Regions from separate parts of the Hahella chejuensis KCTC 2396 genome, predicted to be linked through region 4. Evidence: riboswitches for the same ligand, from Rfam matches in the RefSeq annotation. Region 4 holds a riboswitch; each other region holds the start of a gene.
The links. A riboswitch is a leader RNA that binds a small molecule or an ion and turns the genes downstream of it on or off. The one in region 4 is predicted to bind cobalamin.
Positions count from the first base shown of each region.

Region 1: it holds a riboswitch for cobalamin, as region 4 does, so the genes downstream of both, HCH_RS29175 (CbtB domain-containing protein) here and HCH_RS31265 (ribonucleoside-diphosphate reductase subunit alpha) in region 4, are expected to answer to the same signal.
Region 2: it holds a riboswitch for cobalamin, as region 4 does, so the genes downstream of both, HCH_RS04350 (TonB-dependent receptor plug domain-containing protein) here and HCH_RS31265 (ribonucleoside-diphosphate reductase subunit alpha) in region 4, are expected to answer to the same signal.
Region 3: it holds a riboswitch for cobalamin, as region 4 does, so the genes downstream of both, HCH_RS30845 (ABC transporter substrate-binding protein) here and HCH_RS31265 (ribonucleoside-diphosphate reductase subunit alpha) in region 4, are expected to answer to the same signal.

Region 1 covers NC_007645.1:6,596,439-6,600,708, reverse strand. The annotation lists gene HCH_RS29185 (ATP-binding protein) at 1-638, opposite strand, end outside; gene HCH_RS29180 (CbtA family protein) at 643-1,440, opposite strand; gene HCH_RS29175 (CbtB domain-containing protein) at 1,548-1,724, opposite strand; cobalamin riboswitch at 1,749-1,961, opposite strand; gene cbiB (adenosylcobinamide-phosphate synthase CbiB) at 2,065-3,009, shown strand; gene cobD (threonine-phosphate decarboxylase CobD) at 3,010-4,098, shown strand; gene bluB (5,6-dimethylbenzimidazole synthase) at 4,107-4,270, shown strand, end outside.
Region 2 covers NC_007645.1:952,232-956,501, reverse strand. The annotation lists gene HCH_RS33555 (hypothetical protein) at 1-903, opposite strand, end outside; gene HCH_RS04350 (TonB-dependent receptor plug domain-containing protein) at 935-2,881, opposite strand; cobalamin riboswitch at 2,993-3,190, opposite strand; gene HCH_RS04345 (DUF3012 domain-containing protein) at 3,334-3,522, opposite strand; gene HCH_RS04340 (hypothetical protein) at 3,673-4,083, opposite strand.
Region 3 covers NC_007645.1:6,942,587-6,946,856, forward strand. The annotation lists gene HCH_RS30835 (ABC transporter ATP-binding protein) at 1-119, opposite strand, end outside; gene HCH_RS30840 (FecCD family ABC transporter permease) at 116-1,087, opposite strand; gene HCH_RS30845 (ABC transporter substrate-binding protein) at 1,077-2,051, opposite strand; cobalamin riboswitch at 2,035-2,310, opposite strand; gene HCH_RS30850 (hypothetical protein) at 2,417-3,022, shown strand; gene HCH_RS30855 (PLP-dependent aminotransferase family protein) at 3,029-4,270, opposite strand, start outside.
Region 4 covers NC_007645.1:7,043,373-7,047,642, reverse strand. The annotation lists gene HCH_RS31275 (pilin) at 1-731, opposite strand, end outside; gene HCH_RS31270 (hypothetical protein) at 976-1,275, shown strand; cobalamin riboswitch at 1,354-1,576, shown strand; gene HCH_RS31265 (ribonucleoside-diphosphate reductase subunit alpha) at 1,700-4,270, shown strand, end outside.

The sequences.
Region 1 (4,270 bases), 450 kb from region 4:
AGCTCTCGTTGCGCATCGCGCCATTGCGCCCGAAACGCGTTGCGATCCTGTTCGAAGGCCAGACGCCGCTCCACAATAGCCATGCGCTGTTCCACGTCATAGGTTTCATCCAGCGTGACCGCGAGACCGAAACGGTCCTGTAGCTGCGGACGCAGTTCGCCTTCATCCGGGTTCATGGTGCCGATCAGAATAAACTGCGCCGGATGGCTGTGACTGAGGCCGTCCCGCTCGACAAAGTTCACGCCCGAGGCCGCCGTGTCGAGCAGGGCGTCCACCAAGGGGTCGGGCAGCAAATTGACTTCATCAATATAAAGCACGCCGCCGTGAGCTTTGGCCAACAGGCCGGGGTTAAACTGCACGCGTCGCTCGCCCATAGCCTGTTGCAGGTCAATGCTGCCGATCAGGCGCTCTTCCGAAGCGCCCAGGGGCAGAGTGACGAATTTGTCCGCCGCTTCCGGCAGCAGATCCGCCAGTCCCCGCGCCAGTGTCGATTTGGCGGAGCCGCGCGGACCGCTGATCAAGACGCCGCCCAGATGAGGATTGATGGCGGCGAGCAGCAATGCGGTTTTCAGCGGCTGCTGGCCGACAACCGCGGCGAAAGGGTAGGCGGCGGGGGCAGCCTGGGCGGCGACGTCCATTGACTCAGCGCGCCTGCAGCGCAGCGTCCTGGCTGCTCCAACGACGCAGGAACCAGGCGCAGGCCAGCCCGACGATCACCCAGAACAACGCGTTGGTCAGGGTGGCGGCGGTGATGAATTGATGATGCAGCATCTGTAGCGCTTGCAGAGCCTGTGGGTTGGCGGCGGCGAACTCCGGCGCATTGGCGTGCGGCGCGCCGACCAGGTGGGGAATAATCAGCAGAGGCAGTCCGCCCAGCTTTTTCCATCCCGGCGCGAACGCCAGCAAAGCGAACCCGATAGCGGTGACCAAGGCGGTGGCGATCCACCACAGCTGGCGATTTTCCAGCGCGGCGGCCTGCATACCGGGAATCTCCGGCGGCAGTCCCAGGGCGGGAGCGACAAAGAACACGCCATAGCCCGCCAGTCCCCACACTAATCCCGCGCCCCAGCCTGCGCCGCTTTTGCCGCTGAGTCTGGCGGCGTACATACAGGCCAGCATCAGGGCGCTGAAGCCGATACCGGCGAGCACGTTGGCAAGCAGGGTATACAGGGTGCGCTCCAGGCCGTCTTCCGGGGCCCAGGCGTCTTCGTCATGATGATGGCCGCCAGCTTCGGCGCCGCCGTGGTCGTGCTCATGATGGGCGTCCGCCGCCGCATGCTGGTGATCTTCCATTACGACCGGCTCAGGCTCCTCGCCGCCTTCGTAGGTTTCCGCCTCCAGAATGATACTGGTGACCTGGGAGTGTTGTACGGCGCTCAGCAGGCCGCCAGCCAACAGGCCGACCAGCAGCGACGCCAGGATAATACGCTGAAATAACATGTCTCTTCCTCATGCGATGCGTCGTCGTGCGTGTCTTAAAACCTGTGCGGAGTTGACGCGGACGAACGGACGTCAGGCCCTGTAGGAGCCAGGAGAATCAGTATTTTTTAGTGACAGGGGAAGGCAAACGCATGCCGGGTGTCGTGGGCGGCGTTGTGAGCCGCATCCATGGACAGAAAACCCACTGCGAACAGAATCAGTCCGCCGAAACACATGGCGCCGATAAGTTGTAGCGCTGCGTTATTGGAAGCCAGCAATGGAAGAGAGAGATTTTTAGTTTGCATGATCTGCGCACCTACCCGTACGAACTGCAGTGGATAAAGCAAGGCCGGTCTCCGGGCTTACGAAAGGTCGAAGCATTTTCGACACAACATTTGCGCCTTCCCATGTCAAAACTGACGACACAGTGGCGTTGGCAAATTACTTTCGATTACCGTTGCGGGGGCAGCACTGGATTAGCGTAACGCGCACCAGATTTCCCGATTATCTCGCGGTCGAGCACCTTGGTCAGCGGGATATGCTATTGGCTGAATGCGGGGGAAGTCAACAAGTTAGCGGGTTGCAATGCGCGTGGACCATGGTGAGAATAGGTCGCCTCATCATGAGCCTGGCGCATACCGACCGATGGAAACATTGCTGATTCTTGTCCTCGCCCTGAGTTTCGACGCCCTGCTGGGAGAACCGCGCCGGCTGCATCCCCTGGTTGGCTTCGGGCGTTACGCCGGCTGGGTGGAAGGGGGCATCCGCATCGCCGACTTCTCTGCGCCAACGATGCGCGCGCTTGGCGCGGCGGCGTTGACGGCCGCTATTCTGCCCTGGACGGCGTTCGCCTGGCTGGCGGGCGAGTGGAGTGAATCTTCCGCCTGGGTGCGTATCCTTTTCTCCGCTTTCGTACTCTATCTCGCTATCGGCTGGCGCAGTTTGCTGGATCATGCGCGCAGGGTCGCCGCGCCGTTGCGCAGGCATGACGCGGACGCGGCGCGGCGCAGCTTGTCCATGATCGTCAGCCGCGACACGGCGGGACTGAGCGAGGAGGAAATCGCCTCCGCCGCCACGGAATCGGCCCTGGAGAATGGCAACGACGCCATCTTCGCCGCGATCTTCTGGTTTCTGGTCGCAGGCATTCCCGGCGTGGTGTTGTATCGTCTCAGCAATACGCTGGATGCAATGTGGGGCTATAAGAATGCGCGTTATGTGAATTTTGGCTGGGCGGCGGCGCGATTGGACGATGTCCTCAACTGGATTCCCGCCCGCCTGACCGCCTTCAGTTACGCCTGTTGCGGCGCCATGGACAGCGCCCTGCAATGCTGGCGCGCTCAGGGCGCACACTGGAAAAGCCCCAATGCGGGACCGGTAATGGCGGCGGGCGCAGGCGCGCTGCGGGTGCGGCTCGGCGGCGCGGCGACTTATCACGGCAGCCTGCAACAACGGCCGTTGCTGGGCTGCGGCGACGCCGCCTCGGCGCAATCCATCGAAGGCGCCTGTGCGCTCATCAATCGCGCTCTGGCATTGTGGACGGCGACGGTCGCCTTGGGAGCATGCGCGCTGTGGCTGTGGGGAGCGGTTTGAATGAACGGGAACGACTTCGATAACGGGGCCGGCCATGCGGGCCCTCAGGCGGAAGAGCCGGTTCCCGTCCATGGCGGCGACCTGGGAAAGTACAGTCAACTCTACGGCATTGACCCTGATGACTGGCTGGATCTGTCCACCGGCGTCAGTCCGTTTCCGTACCCATTGACGAGCATTCCGGCGCAAGTCTTTCGGCGTCTGCCTTATTTCGATCCGGCGCTGCAACAGGCCGCCAGCGCTTATTACGGGACGGATTCCCTGCTGGCGATTCCCGGCGCGCAATGGGCGATTCAGCATCTGCCCGCCTGCTGCGCGCCCGGCGCAGCGGCGCTGCCGGACGTCGGTTATCGCGAGCATGAGCATCACTGGCGTCGTCAGGGTTTCAACATCGTCCACTATCCTGCGGGGGATCTGGCGGGGGCGGCGGCGCGTCTGGCGCAGACAGAAAACTTGCGCGTGCTGGTGGTGATTAATCCGAATAACCCCGCCGCCCGTACGACGCCATTGGCGACGCTGCGTGAGTTGGCGCAGGGACTGCAAACTCGCGGCGCGGTGCTAGTGGCGGATGAAGCCTTCGCCGATGCGGAGGCGGATTCCAGCCTGCTGGGCGAGACCTTGCCGGAGAACGTCGTTGTGCTGCGCTCCTTCGGCAAATTTTTTGGCTGGCCGGGAGTGCGTTTGGGATTTGTGGCGGCCGCGCCTTACTGGCTAGCGGCGTTGCAGCGCCAGCTTGGTCCCTGGACGGTGAACAGCGCCGCGCAATATGTGGCGACGCGGGCGCTGCGCGATGAGGCCTGGATTGTCGCCATGCGCGATAAACTGGCGCGAGTGAGCGAGTCATTGCAGGACCTGTTGTTGGCGCAGCCAGCCTTGAAGACAGCGCTTGAATGCCGCCGCACGTCGTTGTTTGTTTCCGTGTTGACGACAACCGCGCAGGCCGAGCGGATTTTCCAACGTTGCGCGCAGCGGGGAGTGCTGATCCGCCTGTGGCGGGTGAATGCCGAGCTGGCGTACTTACGGTTTGGACTTTTTGACTTGGAGGACGCTGGTCTCGCAGGGAGACTGACCGCCGCCCTCGATAACAAATAAGGCAATTCATGACAGACAGCGGCTTTTCCCCTGAAGAAAGACAGGCGGTGTATCGCGCCATCTATGAGCGACGCGATATGCGTCATTTCCTGCCGGACCCGGTGGACGACGCGACGTTGGAGCGCATTCTGCAGGCGGCGCATCATGCTCCCAGCGTGGGCTTCATGCAGCC
Region 2 (4,270 bases), 1.1 Mb from region 4:
GCTTGATACTATCGCCATATCTGTAATAAGTCCGTATGGATGATCAGTACCCAGGTCGTCATCAATTATCTGAGTGTGGGTATAGTTACTGGTATTAATTTTTTCAATTCCCCCAGTGTAGTCAGGGGGGGTCGAAGATGTCGCATACCTGCCAGAACCAACAACATACACAAAGCCATCCATCGCCACTAATTTGTGCGGATTTTTGATACTTAGTTTAATCCCGTAATGAGCATCATCAGTAAATGTATTGACTTCTTTGTCTGTAGCCGTATTTATGACGGCTACGTATGCTTCATCCGGCGCGAATGTAGAGTCCATGCGCTGCATGGCCACATAGAGACGCCCATTCACGATAACCCCCGCCGACATTTCTGGCACGCCATCGTCATCGTAGTGACTCAAATCTATTTCTTTAATTTTGAAGTCTTCCGGATCACTTGGATTAACCACCCAGATGGAAGACGCACCATAACGAAGGACATACGCCTTCGTTTCACTAACAAATAAGATATCGTATGGATTACTTAAAGACTTACCTGGATCATTGGTCGATACCTGCCACTCAGGAACTCCACCCGGACGGTCAAAACTATATTTAGTAATATTATCTTGACCAAACTTACCCAAGCGATAAAAGTAATCCCCCCAAACAGCAACTGCGATGTCAGACTTGTCTGAGCCAGCATAACCTTCCTCAACATCATAAGGAGAAACGGCTGAAGCAATAGATATTTCACTTGAGTCAAAATTTGTAGAAATGTTAGCGATAACTGCGAGGGTCTCTGATTTTGGAGTTGTGCCTGCAGTACCTTCAACTCCACCACCTCCGCATCCATTCAGTAATAAGACAAGCGCTTGAGATAGACCAATCCATCCTAATATTTTGTAGCTTGTTGGCATGACCGAACCCTCTTTTATTAAAAGTAAGCCATTAAAATAAATGCATTAAAGACACAAAGAAGTGACGCCCAGGAGAGGGGAAACCATTAAAGGCTTCAACAACTTCATCGGTCACATTGTTTGCGCTGACTTCGACAGTAGTCTCGCCATCGGACCAGCGTCCCACCACATCGACAATGTTCTGATCTTCCACTTCCGTTTCCTGAGCGCTGTCGTAATAAGCCCCGGATTCATGGCGATACTCGACGGAGGTGGTGATGCGCCCGATACTCCAGGCGGCGGATAAAAAGTGGGAATAGGTGTAAGCGCCCGCCAGTTGTTTGCCGTGCAGATCGCGAGCGTCTGACAGGTTTTCTGTGTCCTGGGCGGTGCTTCTGGCGATAAACGTCCAGGCGGGAACAGGTCGATACATGGCGTCCACTTCCACTCCGCTAACCCTTGCTTTGCCAACATTCTCAAAGCGGCCGACTCCCCTTGAGTCATAAGAGGGGACGATAGCATCTTTTAAATCCCGATAGAAATAGGCCGCTGATACACTAAAACTATCTACGCCCACTTCAAATCCGATGTCACCGTTCAACGCTGTTTCCGGTTGCAACTCACTATTACCAATGAAGAATCCTCTATCGCCGAACTTCTCCGCTAACTGAGGGAACCTCACATCACGGGATGCATTGGTCTTGAGCGACAACCAATCTGTCAGGCGGTAACGAACGCCCGCCTGCAATGAGTGATACTGAGCGCTGTCGGAAGCCGTCTCCACGCGTCCGCTCATGGATGCAGCAGGGGTTTCATCTTCAAGAAAATATTGGCGCGCACTCAGCCGCACCAGCCAGATGTCTTCCGCGTCCGCCCACTCGTCCTGTACTCCCAATAAATAGGTCATGCGCTCAAAGTCCTGCTTTTGGCTGCGTCGGGTCAGGTCCTCTTCTTGATAAGTTTCCTTCCGCGCCTCCAATGTAGCGGAGAACAGATGCAACCCTAATGAATAGGAGCCATACAGCTCTGCGCCGACCACATCCGTATTTGCTCGTGTTTTCTGCACGCCCAGGCCGACGCGGCTTTGACTGTCGTCATATCGTTCTTCCTGGGTGGACCAGAATATACGCCCGGTGTAATTTTCCCGCGCATTTCTCGCGAAACTCAGTTTGCTCTGCAAACGAGTGAAATCCGTATCCAGACTGGTTCGCGTACTCTCTAAGTTGGCGATATCAGGCAGATGCTGATCTTTATTGAAGTGTTGCGCCATCAGTTGCAGATCCGTACGATCCGACAAGCTTCGCTCCGCTGTCAACATGCCGTTGAACTGACTAAAGTCCGCATTACGACGGCGCTCTACACGATCATCGTAGGGATTAAATTCAGTTTGATTATTGTTCAGCATCTCGAAATCGTTATCACTGCCGAGATAATCGAGAGAAGCGAGGTAGTTTGTCTCACCTACGCTATCGGCGAAAGTAAGCGCCCCTTTGCGACTGTTAAATGATCCATACCCAAGGGCCAATTGCTTGATGGGCTTGCTGAAGCGAAGGGATTTGATATTGATCGCGCCGCCGACCCCGGAGTAGCCCAGCTGAATCGGCGTCGCGCCTTTATAAATTTCAATCTGCTCAATGCCGCTCAACAATATCTGGCTCAAGTCCACCGCGCCGCCAGTGGCGTCGTTTAGCAAAACCCCATCCAGATAAACATTCACCTGCTTACTGGTGGAGCCGCGCAGATAAACAGCCGAGTAAGATCCCAACCCACCGCTCTGCCGCACTTGGACACCGGTTTCATTCTTCAGCACATCCGCGACGGTGGCGACTTTCGAGTCAAATTGCTCGCGCTTGATCACTTTCACGAAGCCAGTCTGATATTCCGCGTCAATCTCATCCGCAGATGGCGCCTTGGCTTCGACGACAACAGGCCCCAACTCTTCCGCGCGAGCGCCGGTCAGTTGAGAGCCAACTAAAAGCAAAAGGGTTACAAGCCTCATAATGTTCCGACAAGAGTAGCGCCAGTGAATGTAATGGTTGCGCAGCGGAAACAAGCAAAGAGGGAAAGGAGTCGAGTCAGACGAATCCCGGCAAAGCCCTCCGCTATGCCACGCGATCAGCAGGCGTCAGGCCGGTCTCCGGGCTCATGAGTGGCGTAACCGGCGACAACGTCTTCCCGCGAATCCGCAGTGACAGGGGGTTGTCGTTTGACTCATTTACCGTTGCGGGGGCAGCGTCGGATTTTAACCGACTTCCCGTTTCATCCCGTGAACGAATGTTCGTGGGACACCTGATGCAATGGGGCGTAAGCTAAATGGCCGCCCCGGCAAAGTCAAGGCGCACAAAGCGCCTCACGAAAACAACAGGCTTCAAGGTGACGACAACCTGTTGATAACTATCAAAATGTAGTCTCGCCCCTGTTCCCAATAAGTGAGGAGCGGAGTTCGCTCGCTTAGCTATCGGAGCGGAACAGACAATGTTTGGCGTAATCCGTCGCCTCATTCGCCGTCCAGTCACCCTTCGGCTTGGTCGCCATATCCTCACACCAGTCCTTGCTCCCCACCTCAGGAGAACAGCCAGCCAATGCGCCCAGACTCAACCCCACCACCAATAGCCAAGAAGATACGCGTTTAATCGCCATAGTAATCCCAAATATCAGGTCATCAATTCATCTTTAGCGAGCAAGTATACAGGAGAGGACTGGAAATTGGAGTGATTGCCGGCTCCGAGCCATCGACCTATCTGACGATACAGGTTTCCAGCACAAGCAAAGCAACGCTAAAGCAGTGTGTTAAGGGCATACTTCAGATGCGTGCGCGTAAAGTGAAACGTTCAACCACACCCCTGAATATGTTGTTCCACAATCCTGATATCCCATGCTTTCAATAAAGTAGACTACCGACATTTCCATCCACCAACCTATAAAAAGTAAGCATAAAAAGGCTGCGAAAATAATTCCTCCCTGCGCTTTTTTAAAGAATGCCGAACCTAATCTCCGGTCGATCACTCCTGTGATAATGATAACCGTGACGACAAGCGGCAATAGCAGGTAACGCACGCCGCTCTTAACCTCAATTGTGCTAACCCCATTGGCTGCCGCCTGCTGTTCTGAATAAACGATAGATATGAAATGAAAGACGAAAGCGGCCGTCAGTAGCTGTAAAAGAACAATAAGCAAAATTTTGCCGTACCTAGACTTCATCACTGATCACTCACACGGCCTGAACAAAAGGCTTACAATTCATAATATTCACCGTACAAATGCAACATTTGTTTTGGCTCGACGGAAAGTTTCCAGGCCAACATCCCTCTCCTCCAGCGACGCCTATCACTATTTCGATTTGCATCTCAAAAAGTTACTCTTTTCCGACTTTCGAAGTAAAAGGTGC
Region 3 (4,270 bases), 100 kb from region 4:
CTGCCCAGTATCGCCGTCAGTTGTCCGGATGGCAGACGAAAACTGACATCGGATAAGACCGGAGCCCCGGGATACCCCACCTGCAATCCGCTTAGTTCCAGACTCAGCGCGTCGCTCATACCAGGGCCTCCGCTTTACGCAGGTGACGCAACAGCCACAGGAAAAACGGCCCGCCCAACAACGCTGTAATGACGCCGACTCGCAACTCCGGTCCCGGCGGCAGACAGCGCACTGCAATATCGGTAAGCAGCATCAGACTGCCGCCCGCCAGTGCGCTGGGCAGCAGCAACCGGCCCGGCCGCCACTCGGTGAACGGCCGCAACATGTGCGGCACCACCAGTCCCACAAACCCGATGACGCCGCTCACCGCCACACTGGCGCCCACCGCCAATGCCACGCCCAGCCCCGCCACCCATTGTACTTTCTGCAGACGCACGCCCATGGAACGGGCGGTATTTTCTCCCAGCGATAAGGCATCCAGGGAGCGCGATACGCTGAACAGCAAGACCATGCCCAATAACGCAGGCGGCGCCGCCAGATAGAAGTGTTGCAAAGTGCGATGTTCAAATGAGCCCATCAGCCAGAACAGAATGTCCTGCACCGCGAAAGGATTTGGCGCCATATTCAAAGCCAGCGCCGTCAGCGCTGAACTGAACGAATTAATCGCGGCCCCGGCGAGAATGATCATCACAATGCCCGCTTCCGACCCCACAATCGCCACCAGCGCCAGCAGTCCCAGCATGGCGCCGATAATGCCCGCCACCGGGGTAAACAGACCGCTGGCGGAAAATCCAAAATAGATGGCGCACACGGAACTCAACGCCGCCGTGGAGGACACTCCCAGTACGCCGGCGTCCGCCAGCGGATTGCGCAACAGCCCCTGCAATACGGCGCCGGACAACGCCAATACGGTTCCGCATAACAGCGCCAACAGCGTCCGCGGCAGACGCACTTCCCATAGAATCAACTGAGTTTCCAGGTCCCATCCCGGCCAGCTCACTCCCGACACCCGGCCGGTGCATAGCGATAGCGCGAACAGGAAAGCCAGCGTCAGACTTAATACCCATAGCAGCCGGTTATAAGTCATCCGCGACCTCCCCTTCGGAGGCCTTACGCTCATGCGCCAGGATATGATCCGCCACCTTTTGAGCCGCGAGGGTCATGGCGGGGGTTCCACAGGACAACCAGTCGGCGGGGATATACAGCGGTTTAAACCGGGAGGGACGGCGTTTCAGCAATGGATGCTCCACCCAGTTAGTGGCCAGCGCCTCACTGTCATAGCTGTTGCTGACCAGCACCAATAAATCCGGACGCCAGCGCACCAGCGTTTCCAGATCTACCTGTCCCCAGCCTTGCACGCCTTGCTCACTCGCCACGTTGATCACGCCGATGGCGTCCAGAAAAGCGTCCTGAAAATTCCCTTCGCCAGCGATCCAGCCATTGGCGTTAAGGACCAGCGCCTTTACCTGTTTATCCGCTATCTTTCCATGAACATCCGCGAAGTAATCGCGCAATCCTCTGACAATGTCCGCCGCCTGCTCAGGCTTACGCACGGCCTCCCCCACCATTCGCCAGCTCGCCTGCAAGTCGTCAAGGGATTGCGGCAGCGGAATCTCAACCCATCGCATATTGAACTTTCCCACCATCGGCTTCAGCGAGGACGCGCCATACTGGCCCGCCATTACGATATCCGGCCTGAGTTCGAGCACCTGCTCGATAAAACCAAAGTTGGCGGGAATGTCGCGCAGGGTCGGCGCAATTGCCAGCTCAGAGGGCTGATGGCTGAGCCAGGTGACCGACACCAGATTTTCCGGGGCGAGATACCCCATCATCTGGTCAACGCACTGGTTGACCGACATGACTGTGGGCTCAGCCGCGCGAACATCGCCCGCGTTGACGGAAAGAGTGAAAGTAAGCGCTGATAGCAATCCCAGGGCCCGAAAAGCCTTAACCAACATGCAGATGCCGCCTTGAATCGATGCGAGGTGCGAATCCGGCGTAAATTCCCCGTTTACGGTCGGATATAACAGGCTCTGAGTGAGAGCGAACAATGGCAGGTCTCCTGGCTTGCGTTTCGCAGCCTAACCCCACCTTCCCGAGCATGGAGACAGTCTCCAGTCAGTGGCTTTGACGGCGTCGCGGTTAGGAGGGGCGACGCTATCCGGGGCAGGCTCTTCGCTCACAGTTGCGGGGACAGCTCCGGTTGATCAGGCCCTGGTATGATTGGGCCCGCCGGATTCCCATTTAATCCTGCTCACATCGAAAATGATCGAACTTTGAGCAACTGGAACCATTGCGGCCCACATTATCGTGAATTGGTCATTTTAAGTCCAGAAAGCCGCTGAGGGGCGCTGGACCTGTCTGCAAGATTGTGTCAGTTTTACGCTCCCGTAATCACCGACAAGAATAAGACTGTATGACCGACGCGCCTCTGTCCCGCCATGGACTCATTCTGAAACGCCTGTTGTTCCTTGTGTTTATATACGCGGGATTAGCCTACGGTTTGAGCCTGCTGGAATATACCGTCTTCAATCTGACCGGTTGGTCGCCGGTGAGCATTGAGCGCAGTGTCGAACTGCGCAGCCGGGAAGAGGTGAAAAAAGAATTCGATCTTTGCGGCGGCCCGCTATTCGCCGCCAACGCCGTAGTCAGCGCCCGTGAAGGCGACCCTCTGCTCGCCCGCTGCGGACGCTTCTGGCCCTTCTATCATTACACCATTGAAGCCACCGCCCACCCGTTGCTGCCGGGCTCCTTCATTCTGTACCCGGATGAAGCGCCGGAGGCCGCAACCGCGCGGGAGAATTTCATTATCAATATGCAGGTGGTTAACGGCGGCTTCGCCTTGGTGGCGTTATTTGTGATTGGCCTGAGCTGTTTCGCCGGCTATCGCTTTCTTATCAGGAAAGACGAAGAAGCAGGCTACAGGACCGCCTTTCATGGCTTTATCAGCAGCTTCCTGATGCTCGCCTGCTATAGCGGCGTCATGTTTCTCATTGACCCCACTTTCAGCTTTGGCTGGTAATCCCGCTTAGCCTGCGCGCAACCAACCCCCCAGCTGGCGGATCGCGTCTTCCGCCTCCGCCGTCCAAGGGGCCGCGCAATTGAGGCGCAGGCAATGCCTGTACTTGTCGCCGTCGCCGCTGAACAGGGTTCCCGGCGCAATGCTCACCCCGGCGGCCAGCGCTTTGCGATACAACGCAACGGTGTCGCGACCTTCCGCCAACTCCACCCACAGCACAAAACCGCCCGCCGGCTGCGATACCCGCACGCCCGGGGGAAAATGCCGCAGCACCGCCGTCGTCATACGCTCCACATGCACCGCGAACTCATGGCGCATGCGTCGCAGATGGCGGTCGAAATCCGCCTGCGCCAGATAATGCGCCACCGCCATCTGCGGCAAGCTTGGGCAGGCCAGGGTGCTGGCGAATTTCAGGTAGCCGACCTGGGGCAGCCAGCGCCCCGGCGCCATCCATCCCACCCGCAAACCGGGGGCGATTGATTTGGAAAACGACGAACAATACAGCACGCCGCCGGCGCGGTCATAGCTCTTCGCCGCTCGCGGCCGCAGACCGGAAAAGCCCAACTCGCCGTAAATATCATTCTCGATCAGAGGAACGCCTCGGACTTCAAGCAAGCGCACCAGCTGCTCCTTGCGCTCATCCGGCATCAGGCATCCCAGGGGGTTGCTAAAATTGGGCATGGCCACACAGGCTTTGACCGGCCACTGCTCCAACGCCAGTTGCAGCGCCTCCAGGCTGAGCCCGCTTTTAGGATCAGCGGGAATTTCCAGCGCCTTTAGTCCCAGCGCATCAATGACTTGCAGCAACCCAAAGTAAGTGGGCGACTCCACCGCCACTACATCTCCCGGCTGCGTCACCGCCCTCAACGCCAGAGTCAGCGCTTCGTGACATCCGTTGGTAATGAGAATATCGTCCGGCTCCAGGTCGCACCAGGCGTCCTTCATGCGCTGCACGATGGCCTCGCGCAAACGCAGCGCGCCAGGAGGAAAGCTGTACGCCTCAATCTCCTCACCAGACTCGCGCAACGCCGCCCGGAACGCCTTTTCCATCGCCGCCGCCGGCAAGAACTGCGTCGCTGGCGCCGCCATGGCGAAATTCATCCCCCGCGGCGACTGAGTCGCCTGCACCAGGCTCATGATGGTCTGCTGGGTGTCCACCAAGGTCGGTGCGCTCTCGAATCCCGTCACCTTGGGCAAGGCCGCGCCCCCTTCGGCTGCCCCTTCCTGGTTACGACGACGCACGTAATAACC
Region 4 (4,270 bases):
TCGACATTACTCAAAGCGTGCAGCCCTTCTCTGTCAGGCCAGACGCCGGAGTAAGCGTACGCTTCCGCTATGTCCAGTCTGGTCCCCTCCAATAAGCCAAAAGCTTCGGTCAGGCGGGATTTGATGATCCCGTTACGTCCGGCGTTCAATGCAAACGTCAAAGCGATACAAACAACGGCGATGCAGGTGAGTATCTCCAGCCAACGAAAGCTTTCGGCAGTCTGAAAAGAGGGTTTTAAAGCGAGGGGCGCGCCTCCAGATTGCGGCGGCGGGCTGACTTCGAGTGCAGAGACGCCGGCGCTCGACTGGGCTGGAACAGCTATGAACTGCTGATTGATCCACCGCGCCCGCCAGTTCAAATAGGTCAGAAAAGGAAAGGCGGACAGAATAAACAAAGGATGCAATGCTTGCGCGAGAGTAGAGGCCGCTATCACGGCTGCAATGTAAAGCGCGCTGGACCATGGACCTAGTAGAGGGTCAGAACGGCCCGCCAAGGAGGAACTGCGTGCGAGATTGCCAATCAGAGAAGGAATGAAAAAGTAAAACAACAGGCCACGCAGCGGCGGCCAGATGGGATCTCCAGATATTAGCCGATACTTGCGCCAATTCATGTAATGCCAGAACAGTTCGTACACGCCCAGCGTTAACACATACAAAAGACAGTGCAACCACATAGGCGGCGCAAAATAGGGCGTCAGTTTTTCTTTGAAAAAGCGGCGGCGTTCAGGCAAAGCCAATCCTTAATGCGAAAAAGAAAATTATTAGCAGTTTAGCTGATTTGCATCCTGGATTACTTTGGATTCAGGTAATTACCCGTTTATTTTTGGGATGACAATGAGGTTGGGCAAAATTCGCCTGTTAGGTCGCCATGAAAATCTTGGATATGTGAAGGTTGACGTTAGGGACATCAGTGTGGTTTCGCTGTATTGACTGCGTCGGTTTACTGTTTAGAATGGCCGCCTTTTGGGAATTCTCATGGATTTGAATCTAATCATTGGCGTCTTGATCGAGAGTGCTTGCCTGTTCGCCGCGGCCAAACTGCTGAAAGTCTCGCTGGCGTTTATTGAAGCGTTCTTGATCGTTCTTACGGCGGCTTTGATTGTACACTTTGTCTATGGTCTTCTTGGCTTTCTTCTCGCGCTGGGGTTTTATTTGGTGGCGTTGAAGTTAATCACCAAAGCGGATGCCTATTCAGAGATTTTTATTCTTACCATCATCGGCGTGGGCGTCCAAGCGCTACTGAAAAAGTTCTTATTCGCCGTCATTCTTGCCTGATTTCATCCAGTTTGCCTGCGGCTTTGCTGCATCGCCTTTACGCTACATCTAGTATTTACTTTTAATATCTAAAACCATATATTGTGCTCCAGCTATGGTTCACGCCTGTTCACAGGTTGTGCTAAGAGGGAATCCGGTGAGAGTCCGGTACTGACGCGCAGCGGTGTGGGGGAACGAAAGCGACGCGGGTGAAAACGCCCACGCACTGTCCTGAAAGTGGATGGGAAGCGGTCGCCGTAGGTTCTAAAAAACGTGTAAACGCCCCCGAGTCCGAAGACCTGCCATGCTGAAGTTTTCATGCCTTCGCGACTCAGGGTAATGATAAAGCGCCGCTCTAAGCGAGGCGATTTTCGTCCTGTCTGTGCGTCGCTTTATGTCCCGGTTCGCGGAGGTTCGGCCAGAACACGCGATAGAGGACAATCCCATGACCGGCAGTTTTTCGTCCCCCAGTGAGGCGCGCGCCTCCAGCTCCCCATCTGTTTCATCCGAGTCACACACTCATAACGCCCTGCTGCAGGTGATCAAACGCACCGGTCAGGCTGCGCCGTTTGACGACCGCAAAATCGCTATGGCGGTGACCAAGGCGTTTTTGGCGGTGGAAGGACAGTCCGCGTCCGGCTCGCCCCGTGTGCGGGATTCCGTAGAAAAACTGGTTAAAGATATCGTGGCGCGTCTGCGTCGCCGCAGCCCGGAAGGCGGTTCGGTGCACATCGAGGAAATCCAGGATCTGGTGGAATTGGGCCTGATGCGCGGGGGCTTTCATAAAGTGGCCCGCGCCTATGTGCTGTATCGTGAAGAGCATGCCCGTCAGCGCGCGCCGGCGCCAAGCGAACAGTCAGGGGAGACGCATCCCGATATCAATGTGAAATTCGCTGATGGCTCGGAAGCGCCTTTGAACATGGGACGTCTACGTACAGTGATCAGCGATGCCTGCGCGGACCTGGACGGCGTCAGTGAGGAAAAAGTGCTGCAGGGCGCACTGAAAAACCTGTACAACGGCGTCAAGCATAAAGACGTCAACGCTGCCTTGGTCATGGCGGCGCGTCCGCTGATCGAAGAAGAACCCAACTACTCCTATGTGTGCGCCCGCTTGTTGCTGGATGGTCTGCGCGAAGAGTCTCTGAGCTATCTGAACATCGCAGCGTCCGCGACCGAGGGCGAAATGGCGGAGCTTTATCCCACCGCATTCCGCGCGATTGTTGAGCGCTGCGTAGAGCATGAATTGCTGTCGCCAGAACTGCTGAAATTCGATCTGGAGCGTCTGGGCGCCGCGCTTAAGCCGGAACGTGATCGTCAGCTCACCTACCTGGGATTACAGACCCTTTATGACCGCTACTTTATTCACTGGCGCGAAACCCGTCTGGAACTGCCGCAGGCGTTTTTCATGCGCGTCGCCATGGGATTGTCGGTGCAGGAAGACGATCCCAATGCCCGTGCGATTGAGTTCTATGATCTGTTGTCCTCTTTTGATTACATGTGCTCTACGCCGACCCTGTTTAATGCGGGAACCAATCGTCCGCAGTTGTCGTCCTGCTACCTCACCACAGTGCCGGACGATCTGGAAGGCATCTACGGCGCGATCAAGGATAATGCGCTGCTGTCCAAATGGGCGGGCGGTCTGGGCAACGACTGGACGCCAGTGCGCTCTCTGGGCTCCCATATCAAAGGCACTAACGGTAAGTCTCAGGGCGTAGTGCCGTTTCTGAAAGTCGTGAACGACACGGCGGTGGCGGTGAACCAGGGCGGCAAGCGTAAAGGCGCGGTGTGCGCTTATCTGGAGTCCTGGCACCTGGATATCGAAGAGTTCCTGGAGCTGCGTAAGAACACCGGCGACGAGCGCCGCCGCACCCATGACATGAACTCCGCTAACTGGATTCCTGACCTGTTCATGAAGCGGGTATTCGAGGACAAAGAGTGGACCCTGTTCTCACCCAGCGATGCGCCGGATCTGCATGATTTGTACGGCTCTGCTTTTGAAGCGCGCTATACCCATTACGAATCCCTTGTGGAAAGCGGCGCCATCACCCTGTTCAAGAAAGTGCCTGCGCAGAATCTGTGGCGCAAGATGCTCTCCATGTTGTTCGAAACCGGTCATCCCTGGGTGACCTTCAAAGACCCCTGCAACCTGCGTTCGCCGCAGCAACACGTTGGCGTGGTGCACTCCTCGAACCTGTGTACGGAGATCACACTGAACACCAGCCAGGACGAAATCGCGGTGTGCAACCTGGGCTCGGTCAACCTGGTCAACCACATTCGCAATGGCGAAATCGATCACGATCGTTTGCGCAACACGGTTTATACCGCAGTGCGCATGCTGGATAACGTTATCGACATTAACTATTACGCAGTGCCCCAGGCGCGCAACGCCAACCTGCGTCATCGTCCGGTGGGCATGGGCCTGATGGGCTTTCAGGATGCGCTGTACAAGCTTGGCCTGCCTTACAGCAGCGTAGAAGCGGTGCGTTTCGCTGATCAGTCCATGGAGCTGATCAGTTATTTTGCGATTACCGCTTCTTCCAATCTGGCCAAAGAGCGCGGCCGCTATGAAACCTACGAAGGTTCCTTGTGGGATCAGGGCGTCCTGCCTATCGATTCTCTGGATCGTCTGGAGCAGGAACGCGGCGCGGAATTCTGTACGCTGGATCGCGGTCACAGTCTGGACTGGGCGCCGGTGCGCGAGCTGGTGAAAAAGCAGGGCATGCGTAACTCCAACGTGATGGCGATCGCGCCCACGGCGACGATTTCCAACATTGTCGGCGTATCCCAGTCCATTGAACCGACTTATCAGAACCTGTTCGTCAAATCCAACCTGTCCGGCGAGTTCACCGTGATCAACCCCTGGTTGGTGCAGGAATTGAAAGCGCGGGATTTGTGGGATTCCGTCATGGTCAACGACCTCAAGTACTTCGATGGTTCCGTCGCGCAGATCGATCGTATTCCAGAAGACGTGAAGCAGCTGTTCCTGACCGCGTTTGAGATCGATCCTCGCTGGTTG